Regions from separate parts of the Mesorhizobium sp. C395A genome, predicted to be linked through region 3. Evidence: predicted binding sites of a transcription regulator. Region 3 holds the regulator's gene; each other region holds the start of a gene.

Region 1 (3,077 bases), 130 kb from region 3:
CCGGACGAGGGCCTGGGCTTTGGTGACGTCACGCAGGCCGCGCTCGACATCCGCGGCGTTCTCGATGCCCTCGGCCTCCAATCTTGGCCACTGTTATCGGGTGGCAAGGGAGTTCACGTGGTCGTTCCACTCGTTCCCGAGGCTGACTGGGAAGTGGTGAAGGGCTTTTGCCAGGACTTCGCCGAACTGCTGGCCCGCACCGATCCGTCGCGCTTCGTCGCCAACATGAGCAAGGCCAAGCGCAAGGGCCGCATGTTCATCGACTATCTGCGCAACGGACAGGGAGCCACCGCAATTTGCCCGTGGTCGACCCGGGCGCGATCCGGTGCGTCATGCGCCGTACCCGTCACTTGGGATGAACTGCCGACCTTCAAGAGTGCCAGCGCGTTTGACGTTTTCGCTGCCGCCGCTCGGGCTCAGGAGTCCGACGCGTGGGAAGGCTATTCGGACGTCGAGCAAACGCTGACAGAGTGGATCCGAAAAGCAGTCCGATAGGTGCAGCCAGTCCTAGATCGTCAGCGACATCTGCCGATGGGCCTCGGTTCGCGCTCCGGTTAGGTTTGAAAGTGTCACCCCGAGCAGGCGGATCCCCTTGCTGACAGGAAATACCTGATCGAGGAGGGTGCCGCTGACGGTCGCTAGGTCGGCTTCGCCCTCGATGACGCCTCCGATCGTGCGGCTGCGCGTGATCTGCTGGAAGTCGGCGAATTTCACCTTCAATGTCACCGTGCGACCCTGGATCGATCTTTCCTTGCAATACCGCCAGACCTTGGCAACCAATGGCGCCAACTCCTTGCGAGCACTTTCGAGGTCAAATAAATCGCTCGCAAAGGTGTCCTCGGCCCCCACGGACTTGCGCTCGCGGTCGGCCCGCACCGGGCGTTCGTCGATGCCCCGGGCGATCCAGTAATAGTACGGCCTTCCCGAACTTCTCCTCCAGGAACGCCAGGCTCTGTGCACGCAGGTCGGCGCCGGTCTCGATGCCCAGCCGAGCCATTTTGTCGGCAGTCGCCGGGCCGACACCATGAAATTTCCGCACAGGCAAGGCTTCGACAAAGGCGGGACCCTGCTTCGGAGTGATGACGAACAGCCCATCGGGCTTGTTCTGGCCGGAGGCGAGCTTGGCCAGGAATTTGTTGTAGCTGACGCCGGCCGAGGCCGTCAGGCCGGTTTCGGACTTGATTTTAGCGCGGATCATTTCCGCGATCGTCGTGGCGATTGGGATGCCCTGCAGATTGTCGGTGACGTCGAGATAGGCCTCGTCGAGCGAGAGCGGTTCAATGAGTGGCGTGTGCGCGGCGAATATCGCGTGGATCTGCTGGGAGACGGCCCGGTAGGCGTCAAAGCGCGGCGGCACGAAGATCAGCTCGGGACATTTTCGTTTTGCGGTAATCGAGGGCATGGCCGATCGCACCCCGAACTCTCTGGCCTCGTAGCTCGCAGCGGCCACCACGCCCCGCGCCGCCGAGCCGCCGACTGCCACAGGCTTGCCGCGTAGGTCCGGATTGTCGCGCTGTTCGACCGAGGCGAAAAAGGCATCCATATCGACATGGATGATCTTGCGAAGAATGGCTGTGCCTTCCCGCGGTGCATCGGCTTCTTGGCTGCTGTCGCTTCCCTCGCTCATATCGTCGTCCCTGTATCACCTGGGCACATCATTAGACCGCAACTCGATCGAGTGCAGTCTGGGATCAACTCTCGGAGCGGAGCAACGAGTCCGATTGACTCTCGGACACCAAAGAGAACAAATAAGGAACATATCAGCCCCGAAATCCATTGGGAAGACAGTTTGAGAGTGTTTCGTTCATGGGTCAGCCGGCCGCCAGCCCTGCTATCGCCGCGCTTCGTGAGCGAATCGCGCGCCTCGAAGGCGGGCCGGCGCGTAACCGCGCGACGCTTCCTTTCGGCGTTCCCACGATCGACAAGGTCTTGCCGGGAGGCGGGCTGGCGCTCGGGGCGCTGCATGAGGTTGCCGGTGGCCGCAACGGGGCGATTGACGGCGCTGCGGCGGCGCTCTTTGCGGCCGGGATTGCCGCGCGCACCAAGGGCAAGGTGCTCTGGTGTGTCACGCGGCAGGACCTCTTCGCCCCTGCCCTCGCCCAAGCCGGCCTGTTGCCCGGGCGGGTCGTCTATGTCGAGGCCGGTGACGAAGCCTCAGTGCTCGCCTGTTTTGAAGAAGGGCTTCGCCATGGTGGGCTAGGCGCCGTGGTTGCCGAACTGGCCCGCCTCTCCATGACCGCCTCCCGCCGACTGCAACTGGCCGCCGAAGCCTCCGGCGCCATCGGCATAGCTATCCGCCGTTGGCGCCGACAAACCGAAGCGACCGATTTTGGACAACCGACCGCCGCGGTCACCCGCTGGCGCGTCTCCGCGCTCCCCTCCCGCTCCCTGCCGGTCCCCGGTATCGGCCGCGCCCGCTGGCGGCTCGAACTGATCCGCGCCCGGGCTGGAGAAAGCGCCGACTTTGAAGTGGAAGCCTGCGATGACAAGGGTCGTCTCGCTCTATTTTCCGACCTGGCCGACCGATCGCTTGCGACGCGCACTGGGCCCGTCCGCGCCATCGGCTGAAACCCCGGTCATCATGCTCGGCCGGCAGGGGAACCGGCGGCTCGTGCTGGCGGCCGATGCGGCGGCACGCACGGCCGGCCTGCGCGTGGGCATGCCGGCGAGCAAGGCTCAGGTCCTGGTGCCCAACCTGCTAAGCTTCGACCTGGATGCAGCCGCCGATGCGGAGGCCCTCGATAGAATGGCGCTCTGGTCGCTCCGCTATGCCCCGATCGTCGCGGCCGATCCGCCCGACGGACTTATCATCGACACCACGGGCGCCGACCATCTGCATGGCGGTGAGGACACGATGCTTGAGGGGCTGGTGTCGCGCATGGCAGCCTCCGGCACCAATGCACGTGGCGCCGTCGCCGACACCTGGGGAGCCGCTCATGCCTGCGCGCGCTTCCTCGCCCGGCCGACCTTCGTCGCGCCAGTGGGGCAAGCCCCGGCGATTATGCGCGGTCTTCCGATCGGCGCCCTGCGGCTTCCCCAGGACATCGTCGAAGGCCTGCTCACGCTCGGCTTCGAGC
Region 2 (3,077 bases), 540 kb from region 3:
CGCATTGTGCGCAGCCCTTTCGTCGTCTGAAATGCATGAAGTCCCGACATCTGTCCCGTCCTTCGCCCGGTCCCCACCGGCAGTTATTGCTGGTCCCGCGCAGGAACCTGGTATTCTTCGACCTGCGTGCCGCGCGTCACGATGATCGTCTTGAATTTCGGCTTCTCAGGCTCCTTGGTCGCGGCAGTGAACAGCGCGCCGGCAGCGGCCTGGACGCCGGAGGCGACCGATCCGCCGAAGGACGAGATGGTGGTGACGCCGTCCTTGGCGGCACCACCGTCGGCGGCCGAGCGGAGCGACAGCGACAAGGTGCCGACGGTGCGGGCAAGCGCCACTTTCTGCGCGCCTTCGGTCGTCACCTCGATGGTCACGGAATTGGCGATCTGCGGCGTGGTCTGGCGCTCGTCGGCGCCCTGTCCGACGGTCAGCACCTTGGCGTCGGAGACGACGATCTCGGAGGTAACGGTCGATCCGGCAGCGCCCTGCGCGTTCTTGGCCACTTCCTGGATTTCGCCCGCATCGCGTGTCAGCACCACGTCGACCCGGTCGCCCGGCATGACGAAGCCGCCGACGCCGGCGATCTCGTCGGTGCGGATTGTCACCGCCCGCATGCCGGGCGTCATCATGTTGGACAGCGTCGCGCGGCCGTTCGGCCCCGACAATTTGCTGATCAGCACCGGCTCGTTGATCTCGATCGGCGACAATACCACGCGGCTGCCTTCGGCGAGCAATGCATTGACTGTGGTGAACGCGCCCTGCGGCACCGAATCCTCGGACCATGGGATTTCGCTGAGCTGCGCCCGGTCAAGCTCCATGCCGTAACGCAGCGGCGCATTGGCCACCACGATGGTCTTGAAGACGACCTTGGGGACGGCGGGCGCCGGGATCGACGCCGTTTTCTCTTCGGCATCGGCCTTGGCCTGGCTTTTCACCCAGAAATCCGCGGCAAAGATTGAAATCGCGCCGAAGACGGCAGCGATGCCAATCATCGTTATGGCCTTGCCCCTCACAACCAACCCCTGACTCTCGTGGTCTTTTGTTTTGTTGGGGCGACGCTAGGCCGCTTTGTTAAAGATTCAGGAATCCCAGCGGCTCCGCACGGACCTATTTCCGCCGGCTTGGTTATCGAAAGGTTTTAGGATAAGAAGGGGTTAATCCCCGAACGTAACAGGAACTTCCGTCGCTTGGCGCCGAAAAGCGTGGCAGTATCGACGGGTGATTCGCGGCACCGGATTCTATGGCAGGCATGGACGACAACAACGATCTTTTCGGCAATCTGGAAAAGCAGCCGCAACCGGCTCGGACACCTTCGCGCCCGGCCGACCCGCTGGTGCAGGCCACGAAGCGTCCTGCCGCGACCAAGGACGGCAGCGAGGGCTATAGCGCCGCCGACATCGAGGTGCTGGAGGGGCTGGAGCCGGTGCGGCGCCGTCCCGGCATGTATATTGGCGGCACCGACGACAAGGCGATGCACCATCTGTTTGCCGAGGTCATCGACAATTCGATGGACGAGGCGGTCGCCGGCCATGCCACCTTCATCGATGTTGAGCTGTCGGCCGACGGGTTTCTGACCGTTACCGACAATGGCCGCGGCATCCCGGTCGATCCGCATCCGAAATTCAAGAAGCCGGCGCTCGAAGTCATCATGACGACGCTGCATTCGGGCGGCAAGTTCGATAGCAAGGTCTATGAGACCTCCGGCGGTCTGCACGGTGTCGGCGTCTCGGTCGTCAATGCGCTGTCGGACCATCTCGAAGTCGAAGTCGCGCGCGGTCGCCAGCTTTACCGCCAAAGGTTCTCGCGCGGCGTTCCGGTGAGCGGGCTGGAGCAGCTCGGCGAAGTGCACAACCGGCGCGGCACCAAAATCCGCTTCCATCCCGACGAGCAGATTTTCGGCAAGGGCGCCGCCTTCGAGCCGGCGCGGCTCTATCGCATGACCCGCTCGAAAGCCTATCTGTTCGGCGGCGTCGAGATCCGCTGGAGCTGCGACCTATCGCTGATCAAGGAAAAGGACCAGACGCCGGCCAAGGCGGAGTTCCATTTCCCCGGCGGCTTGAAGGACTATCTCAAGGCATCGCTCGGCGATGATTTCCAGGTGACCCGCGAAATCTTCGCCGGCAAGAGCGAAAAACAGGGCGGCCACGGCTCGCTGGAATGGGCGGTGACCTGGTTCGGCGGCGACGGCTTCGTCAACTCCTACTGCAACACCATCCCGACCGGCGAAGGCGGCACGCATGAGGCCGGCTTTCGCAATGTACTGACGCGCGGGCTTCGCGCCTATGCCGACCTGGTCGGCAACAAGCGCGCCTCGATCGTCACCTCCGAAGACGTTATGATCTCGGCGGCCGGCATGCTGTCGGTTTTCATCCGCGAGCCGGAATTCGTCGGCCAGACCAAGGACAGGCTGGCAACGATCGAAGCCATTCGCATTGTCGAGACCGCCATCCGCGATCCCTTCGACCACTGGCTGGCCGACAATCCGCAGGAAGCCTCCAAGCTGCTGGAATGGGTGATTGCGCGCGCCGACGAGCGGGTGCGCCGGCGCCAGGAAAAGGAAGTGTCGCGCAAGAGCGCGGTGCGCAAGCTGCGCCTTCCCGGCAAGCTCGCCGACTGCACGCAGAACGCCGCCGCGGGTGCGGAACTGTTCATCGTCGAAGGCGACTCGGCCGGCGGCTCGGCCAAGCAGGCGCGCGATCGCGCCAGCCAGGCGGTGCTGCCGCTGCGCGGCAAAATCCTCAACGTCGCCAGCGCCGGCAATGACAAGCTCGCCGCCAACCAGCAGATTTCGGACCTGATCCAGGCGCTCGGTTGCGGCACGCGCTCGAAATACCGCGACGAGGATTTGCGCTACGACCGCGTGATCATCATGACCGACGCCGACGTCGACGGCGCTCACATAGCCTCGCTGCTGATCACCTTCTTCTACCAGGAAATGCCGAACCTGGTGAATGGCGGCCATCTCTATCTGGCGGTGCCGCCGCTCTATTCGATCCGGCAAGGCGGCAAGGTTGCCTATGCCAGGGACGATGCGCACAAGGACGAGCTGTTGCGCACCGAATTCACCGGCCGCGCCAAGG
Region 3 (3,077 bases):
GCTCAGCGCACTGGCGATGCCGTTCGGCGCCGACGGGCCGCTCCTCTATGTGATGGGCAAGGGACTGATGGCGATGATCGCTATATCGGCCTGGATTTCCGAGCGCTCGCCGGTCGACGCCGTCGGGCTGATCTCCATCCGCTCGGTGCTGTTGGTGGCGGTCGCCCTCGTCATCGCCACCATGGCCACCACCTGGCTCAGGCTGGCGGCCGTGCCTTTCGCGCTGGCCGGCCTGTTGACGGTGCCGCAGGTGCTTACGCCCGACGTGCTCATATCCGAGGACGCACATCTGGTGGCCATGCCGATAGGTGGCGGCGAACTCGCCCTCAACCGCGAACGCTCCAACGAATTCACCACGGACAATTGGAAACGGGCGCTGCGGGCCGAAACCATTATCCCGCCCGAGATTTTCGAGGCAACAGATACGCGGTTCGATCTCGATCCGCTCGATCTGCCGCCCGGGTCGCCCTTCTATTGCATGGGCGATCTCTGTATCGCCCGACACCCTTCCGGAGCCATTGTAGCCCTTGCCAAAGACCGCAAGACGGCGCGGCCGGCCTGTGCCTTCGCTAGCCTGATCGTCATCGATGACGCCACGGCCTACAATCCGTGCCGCGACCCGCTGGTGCTGGTCGTGACGAAGAAGCAGCTCGCCCGCGACGGCAGCGCCGCTGTCTTCTTCGATCCGCAATCGGCAGCGGCAGCGCCAACCATCCGCTTCGCCGTCGACAAGCCGTATCGCCCCTGGCACGAGCAACGCCGCTTCTCCCGCGAAGCGCGCGGCCTGCCGCCCTACAACCAGCGTGAAAAGTACAAACCCAAGCCGGCTCAGTAGCGCCGGATCAATCCGACAAGCTTGCCCTGCACCTTCACCCTGTCCGGCCCAAAAATGCGGGTCTCGTAGGCCGGGTTGGCGGCTTCCAGGGCGATCGAGGCCCCCTTGCGGCGGAAGCGTTTCAGGGTCGCTTCCTCATCGTCGACCAACGCCACTACGATCTCGCCGGGGCTGGCCGTGTCGGCATTGCGGATGATGACCGTGTCGCCATCGAAAATGCCGGCCTCAATCATCGAATCGCCCTTGACCTCGAGTGCGTAGTGTTCACCGCCCATGATCATGTCGGGCGGCACCGAGATCGAATGGGTCTGATGCTGGATGGCGTCGATCGGCACGCCGGCGGCGATGCGTCCCATCACCGGGATTGAAATCGCGGAAACGGCATCGTCATTGCCGGCAGACATCGAACGCGACGGCGAGCCCGCCTTGATCTGGCGGCCGAGACCGCCTTGGCCCATCCCGCCTTGTCCTTGGCCGCCTTGCCCTTGGCCGGCTTGACCAAGACTGCCCTGAATGACGCTCGGCGAAAACTTCCTCGCCGCGTTGAGGCCTGGTGCGATCGAGTCGGGCAGCCGCAGCACTTCCAGCGCGCGCGCCCGGTTCGGCAGCCGGCGAATGAAACCGCGCTCCTCAAGCGCCGTGATCAGGCGGTGGATGCCGGACTTGGAGGCGAGGTCGAGCGCTTCCTTCATCTCATCGAAGGACGGCGGGATTCCGCTCTCCTTCAGGCGTTCATGGATGAACATCAGAAGCTCATGTTGTTTGCGCGTCAGCATCGCGGCCCCCAGGGGTTCTGCAACCAGAATCGGAAAAAACAAACCCAGAACAAACACTATCTGTTCCAGTTGTGTTCCGCAACCTTTTAAAGTTTAATGAATGTGTTGACGTTTTGTTCAGCGTAACGTTCGGCGCTGCGAGCCCCGCCTGCGCCCATTTGCCGGCAACGGGTGAAACGAAGCCAAAGTGCCCTGCGCGTCGGCTACGACCGCCGCTTCCTTTTCGGACGGGGCTGCGCAGCATCCGCGCCGGGTTCACTCTGGGCATAGACCTGCAGCGTGTAGCCGATGTGAGCGGTCATCAGAGTTTTCGCACGTTCGACGTCGCGATCGAGGGCCGCTTCCATCAGGGCGGTATGGTGTTCGATCGCCACGGCGTCGCGCAGGGCCGCCACGGCCTTCCGGTGTCCATCCGTGCGGCCGGCGGCGGCGCGCAGCGTCGGGGCCAGACCCAGAAAGCGGTGATGGCGATGCAATTGGTCGGAAATCGTCGCATTGAAGCGCAGCAGCCAGCTGGATGTCGCGGCACTGAGCAGGGCCGCATGGAAGGCATCGTGTTTTTCGTACCACGCGTCGACCGCATCATCCGATGGATCGTCGAGAACAGACCCGCACCGTGAGAGACGATAGTGGGCGGCAACGACCGCGTCTTCCCACTCACGGTCGCCCTTCTCGACCGATTCCACCAGCAGGGGCAGTTCGACCACCAGCCGCGCACGCGCCAAATCCTCGAGCTCCGCCCGAGAGACGGGAGCGACCGCAAACCCGCGGTTGCTGATGGCGGTCACAAGCCGTTCCGCCTCCAGCCGCGACAGCGCCTCGCGCAACGGCGTCCAGCCGATGCCGTAGGTGTTGCGCAGCGTGCTCAGCTTCAACGGCGCGGCAGGCGCCAGCCGGGTCGCAAGAATATCGCGCCTGAGCAGCCGATAGGCCACTTCCGTCTTCGAGGTCTGCTCGTCATCCAGCATCGTGATCCATCAGACATAAATGCTCGGCGGATCATTATATATCAAAGCCTTTCAATGGGTGAATTATATATAATGTTTGACAGTTCAAGGGCGACCACTCAAGATCGCCGGCATGTTTGGGCGGCAGGCTCCGCCGCGCGCGTTTGTCCATGGAGGGGCGCCGGATCATGAGCACGACACCCGATCTCGCTACAATCGAAGCAATGGATGCCGCCGATCCGCTGCGCTCCATGCGCGAACGCTTTGTCTTGCCGCAAGGCGTGATTTATCTCGACGGCAATTCCCTGGGCGCCGCGTCAGCGGTCGTCTTCAGCGAACTGCAGCAGGCCGCCACGCAGGAATGGGCGCACGATCTCATTCGCGCCTGGAACACCGCCGGCTGGTTCAACATGCCGGTGGAACTCGGAGATCAGCTCGGGCGACTGATCGGCGCGGCTGATGGGCAGACGGTGGTCTGCGACACAACCTCGATCAACATCTACAAGCTGCTGCACGCAG
Region 4 (3,077 bases), 1.3 Mb from region 3:
CAAAGAGCGGCCGAACCGCTTCTCGGCTTCTGCGTGTTCTCCGGGCATGAATTCGAGCCGGCGGTCGAAATTGCCGAAGCACGGCGTGCTCTGAGCAAAGCTGGCGATCTCTTCGTGGATTGCCTGCGGAAGGACCAGTCCGGAGAACAGGCCATCGGTGCGCAGCGCCGCGACGATCGACTTGAGGTGGACGCCCCTGAACATCGTCGCTCCGGCACTCTGCGCGGGGCGCGCGGCTTTGGCGCCAAGCCAGTGCAGCTTGCGCGCCGGCATGGTGCGGGCAAGCACGAACATCGGCAGCCATGCGGGATTTTCGCGCAGGTCGGACAGATAGGTCGGGATACGCACCGCAATGCGGCGGAGCAGGCTGCCGTTGCGGGCAATGGCTTCCAGACTGGGGGCGCCGGATTTGTCAGGGGACGAAAGGTTCATCGGGGTCCTCAGATATGAACGGCAGCAACGACGACGCGGTGCTTGCTTACCGCTCCGGCACTACCCAAACCCCGATATCCCGCATCAACGGAATGCTAATCCCGCGTCAGCTTTTGTGCAATGCACAATAGCTTTTTGCGGCGAAAAAGAGGGATGGTGCTGCGACCGTGCCAATGCGGATGAGACGCCGACGCTGCTCCTCATCCGCCCTTCGGGCACCCTTCTCCCTGGGAACGGGAAAAGGGAGAAACATCACTTCTTCGGCGCCAGCCAGATTTCGGCGTCCAGCCGCCTGGTGGCGAGACCGCGCGCAAGGGCTTCGGCGCTGTGCGCGTTCTTCGACAGGGCAGCGGCCTGGCGCTTGCTGATGACCAGCCCTTCGGCCAGCGCCCGGTTGCCCGAAAACACCCGTGACAGGAACGGCGTGCGGCTGCCGCGCGCACGGCAAAAGCGCGCCGGCATGGTTTGCCGCGCCGTGTGAGCGACAACGTCGTCGATCCAGCCCTCCGCCAGCCTTGCGCCGGGTTCCAGAAACAGCAGCCAGTCACCCTTCGCCTGCCTGATTCCCGCGGCAATGCCGCCGACCACGAAGTGGCAGCCGGCATGATCGGCAACCCGATGCGTCTGGTCGGTCGAGCCGGTGTCGCAGACGATGACATCGCGCACCACGCCCTCGACCGCGCCGCCGATCAACGAGGCGAGCGTGCGGGCAAGGCCTTCTTCGTCATCCCGGGTTTCGATGAGAACGCTGAGCATTTTTAGCCGAATAGCGGAAAGCCCTGCGCAGCGCCAGTTTTGCATGGCCCAACGAAAAAGTTCTTGCTTTGTTCTCATCAGCGAAATAGGATTATTTTCATGAACAGAGCGATTCGACAGCCAGCCGACAGTCCTTGGGAAAGGGCCAAAATGGAACATATCGTGCGTGCGGACATTGCTGCTTTCGGAGCAGGGCGAGCCGAGATGGCCAATGCGATGATCGAACAGAGCGGCATGCGCGTCCGTCCGGATCGCAACCGCGGCCGTTCCGCGGGCATCAACCCGTCCGGCCGGTTCGAGCCGGTCAGCCGGCATGTGTTCGACGACGGCTGGAATTCGCTGGAGGAATTGCCGCCGTTCAAGACCGAAGTGCAGGTCGAGAAGCCGCGCACCATCATCACCCGCAACGAATCGCCCGACATTTCCTTCGACCGCTCGATCAACCCCTATCGCGGCTGCGAGCATGGCTGCGTCTATTGTTTCGCCCGGCCGACGCATTCCTTCATGGGCCTGTCGCCGGGGCTGGATTTCGAAGCGAAGCTGTTTGCCAAGCCGGATGCGGCGCGGCTGCTCGACAAGGAACTATCGAAGGATGGCTATCAGCCGCGCACCATCGCCATCGGCACCAACACCGATCCCTACCAGCCGATCGAGAAACAATACCGGATTATGCGCGAGATCCTCGAAGTGCTGGAGGCGCGCGGCCATCCGGTCGGCATCGTCACCAAATCCCATCTGGTGACGCGCGACATCGACATCTTGTCGCGCATGGCCGAACGCGGGCTGGCCAAGGTGGCGCTGTCGGTGACGACGATGGACCGCATGCTGGCGCGCACCATGGAGCCACGCGCGTCGACGCCGACCAAGCGCCTCGAGGCGATCCGGCAGCTTTCCGATGCCGGCATCCCGGCCTCTGTCATGGTGGCGCCGATCATCCCCGGCCTGACCGACCAGGAGATGGAGCGTATCCTCGATTCGGCACGCGCCGCAGGCGCCCGCGAGGCCGGCTATGTGATCCTGCGCCTGCCGCTCGAGGTGGCGCCGATCTTCAAGGACTGGCTGCTGCGCCATTATCCCGACCGCTACCGGCACGTGATGTCGCTGATCCGTTCGATGCGCGACGGCAAGGACTATGATTCGGAATGGGGCAAGCGGATGAAAGGCGCCGGCCCCTATGCCTGGCAGATCGGCCGGCGCTTCGAGATCACGGCCAAGCGGCTCGGCCTCAACGCCGAGCGGCGCACGCTCCGAACCGACCAGTTTGTAGCCGCCGCCAAGGCGACCGAGCAGCTGATGCTGCTCTGAAAGTAGCGCCTGCCCTGCCCTCGTGGTTGGCAGGCGACCCAAGAATCCCGTCCGGCCTGTCCCCCGGCCTGCAGACGGTGCCCTCCCGGTCTTGCCCCACTCGACCCTGGAGGGACTTGCGGAGAATCGGAGCCGATGCGAACCTCGCCGCAACATGGCTCGCGCGCGTTCCGATTCTCCGCTTCTTTTCGAAATCGTCGAAAAGCCCGACTTCTCCTTCGAGACGAAGGCGATGGCCGAAGGCCTGTGGCCGGTGGCAGGCATGGACGAGGCCGGCCGCGGTCCGCTGGCGGGGCCGGTGGTGGCGGCGGCCGTGATCCTCGATCCCGCCAACATTCCCGACGGGCTCGACGATTCCAAACGGCTCAACCATTTGCAGCGCGAGGCGCTGTTCCTGAAAATCCTGGGGTCAGCGCTCGGCGTGTCGATGGCCTCGGTCAGCGCCGAAGGCATTGACGGCAGCAACATCCTCAAGGCCAGCCTGGAAGCCATGCGCCGCGCCCTTGCCGGCCTGCCGATCCAGGCGAAGCTGGCGCTGGCCGATGGCCGCGATGTGCCGCCGGGCCTCCTCTGCGAAGGCCGCG

The links. The regulator LexA, encoded in region 3, represses DNA repair genes until DNA is damaged. The targets are predictions, from matches to a motif close to TGTTCNNNNTGTGTTCNG.
Region 1: a site for LexA is predicted at 1,741-1,758, ahead of NLY37_RS08605 (ImuA family protein). Genes of this name have one in related genera too.
Region 2: a site for LexA is predicted at 1,159-1,176, ahead of parE (DNA topoisomerase IV subunit B). Genes of this name have one in related genera too.
Region 4: a site for LexA is predicted at 1,247-1,264, ahead of NLY37_RS01385 (PA0069 family radical SAM protein). Genes of this name have one in related genera too.

What each region holds. Positions count from the first base shown of each region.
Region 1 covers NZ_CP100473.1:1,745,958-1,749,034, reverse strand. The annotation lists gene ligD (DNA ligase D) at 1-495, shown strand, start outside; partial or broken gene dinB (DNA polymerase IV) at 508-1,627, opposite strand; gene NLY37_RS08605 (ImuA family protein) at 1,807-2,568, shown strand; gene NLY37_RS08600 (Y-family DNA polymerase) at 2,483-3,077, shown strand, end outside.
Region 2 covers NZ_CP100473.1:2,158,117-2,161,193, forward strand. The annotation lists gene NLY37_RS10745 (type II and III secretion system protein family protein) at 1-50, opposite strand, end outside; gene cpaB (Flp pilus assembly protein CpaB) at 84-989, opposite strand; gene parE (DNA topoisomerase IV subunit B) at 1,247-3,077, shown strand, end outside.
Region 3 covers NZ_CP100473.1:1,620,903-1,623,979, forward strand. The annotation lists gene NLY37_RS08080 (ComEC/Rec2 family competence protein) at 1-835, shown strand, start outside; gene lexA (transcriptional repressor LexA) at 829-1,611, opposite strand; gene NLY37_RS08090 (GntR family transcriptional regulator) at 1,815-2,579, opposite strand; gene kynU (kynureninase) at 2,747-3,077, shown strand, end outside.
Region 4 covers NZ_CP100473.1:308,737-311,813, reverse strand. The annotation lists gene NLY37_RS01395 (hypothetical protein) at 1-432, opposite strand, end outside; gene NLY37_RS01390 (glycosyltransferase) at 685-1,188, opposite strand; gene NLY37_RS01385 (PA0069 family radical SAM protein) at 1,339-2,493, shown strand; gene rnhB (ribonuclease HII) at 2,648-3,077, shown strand, end outside.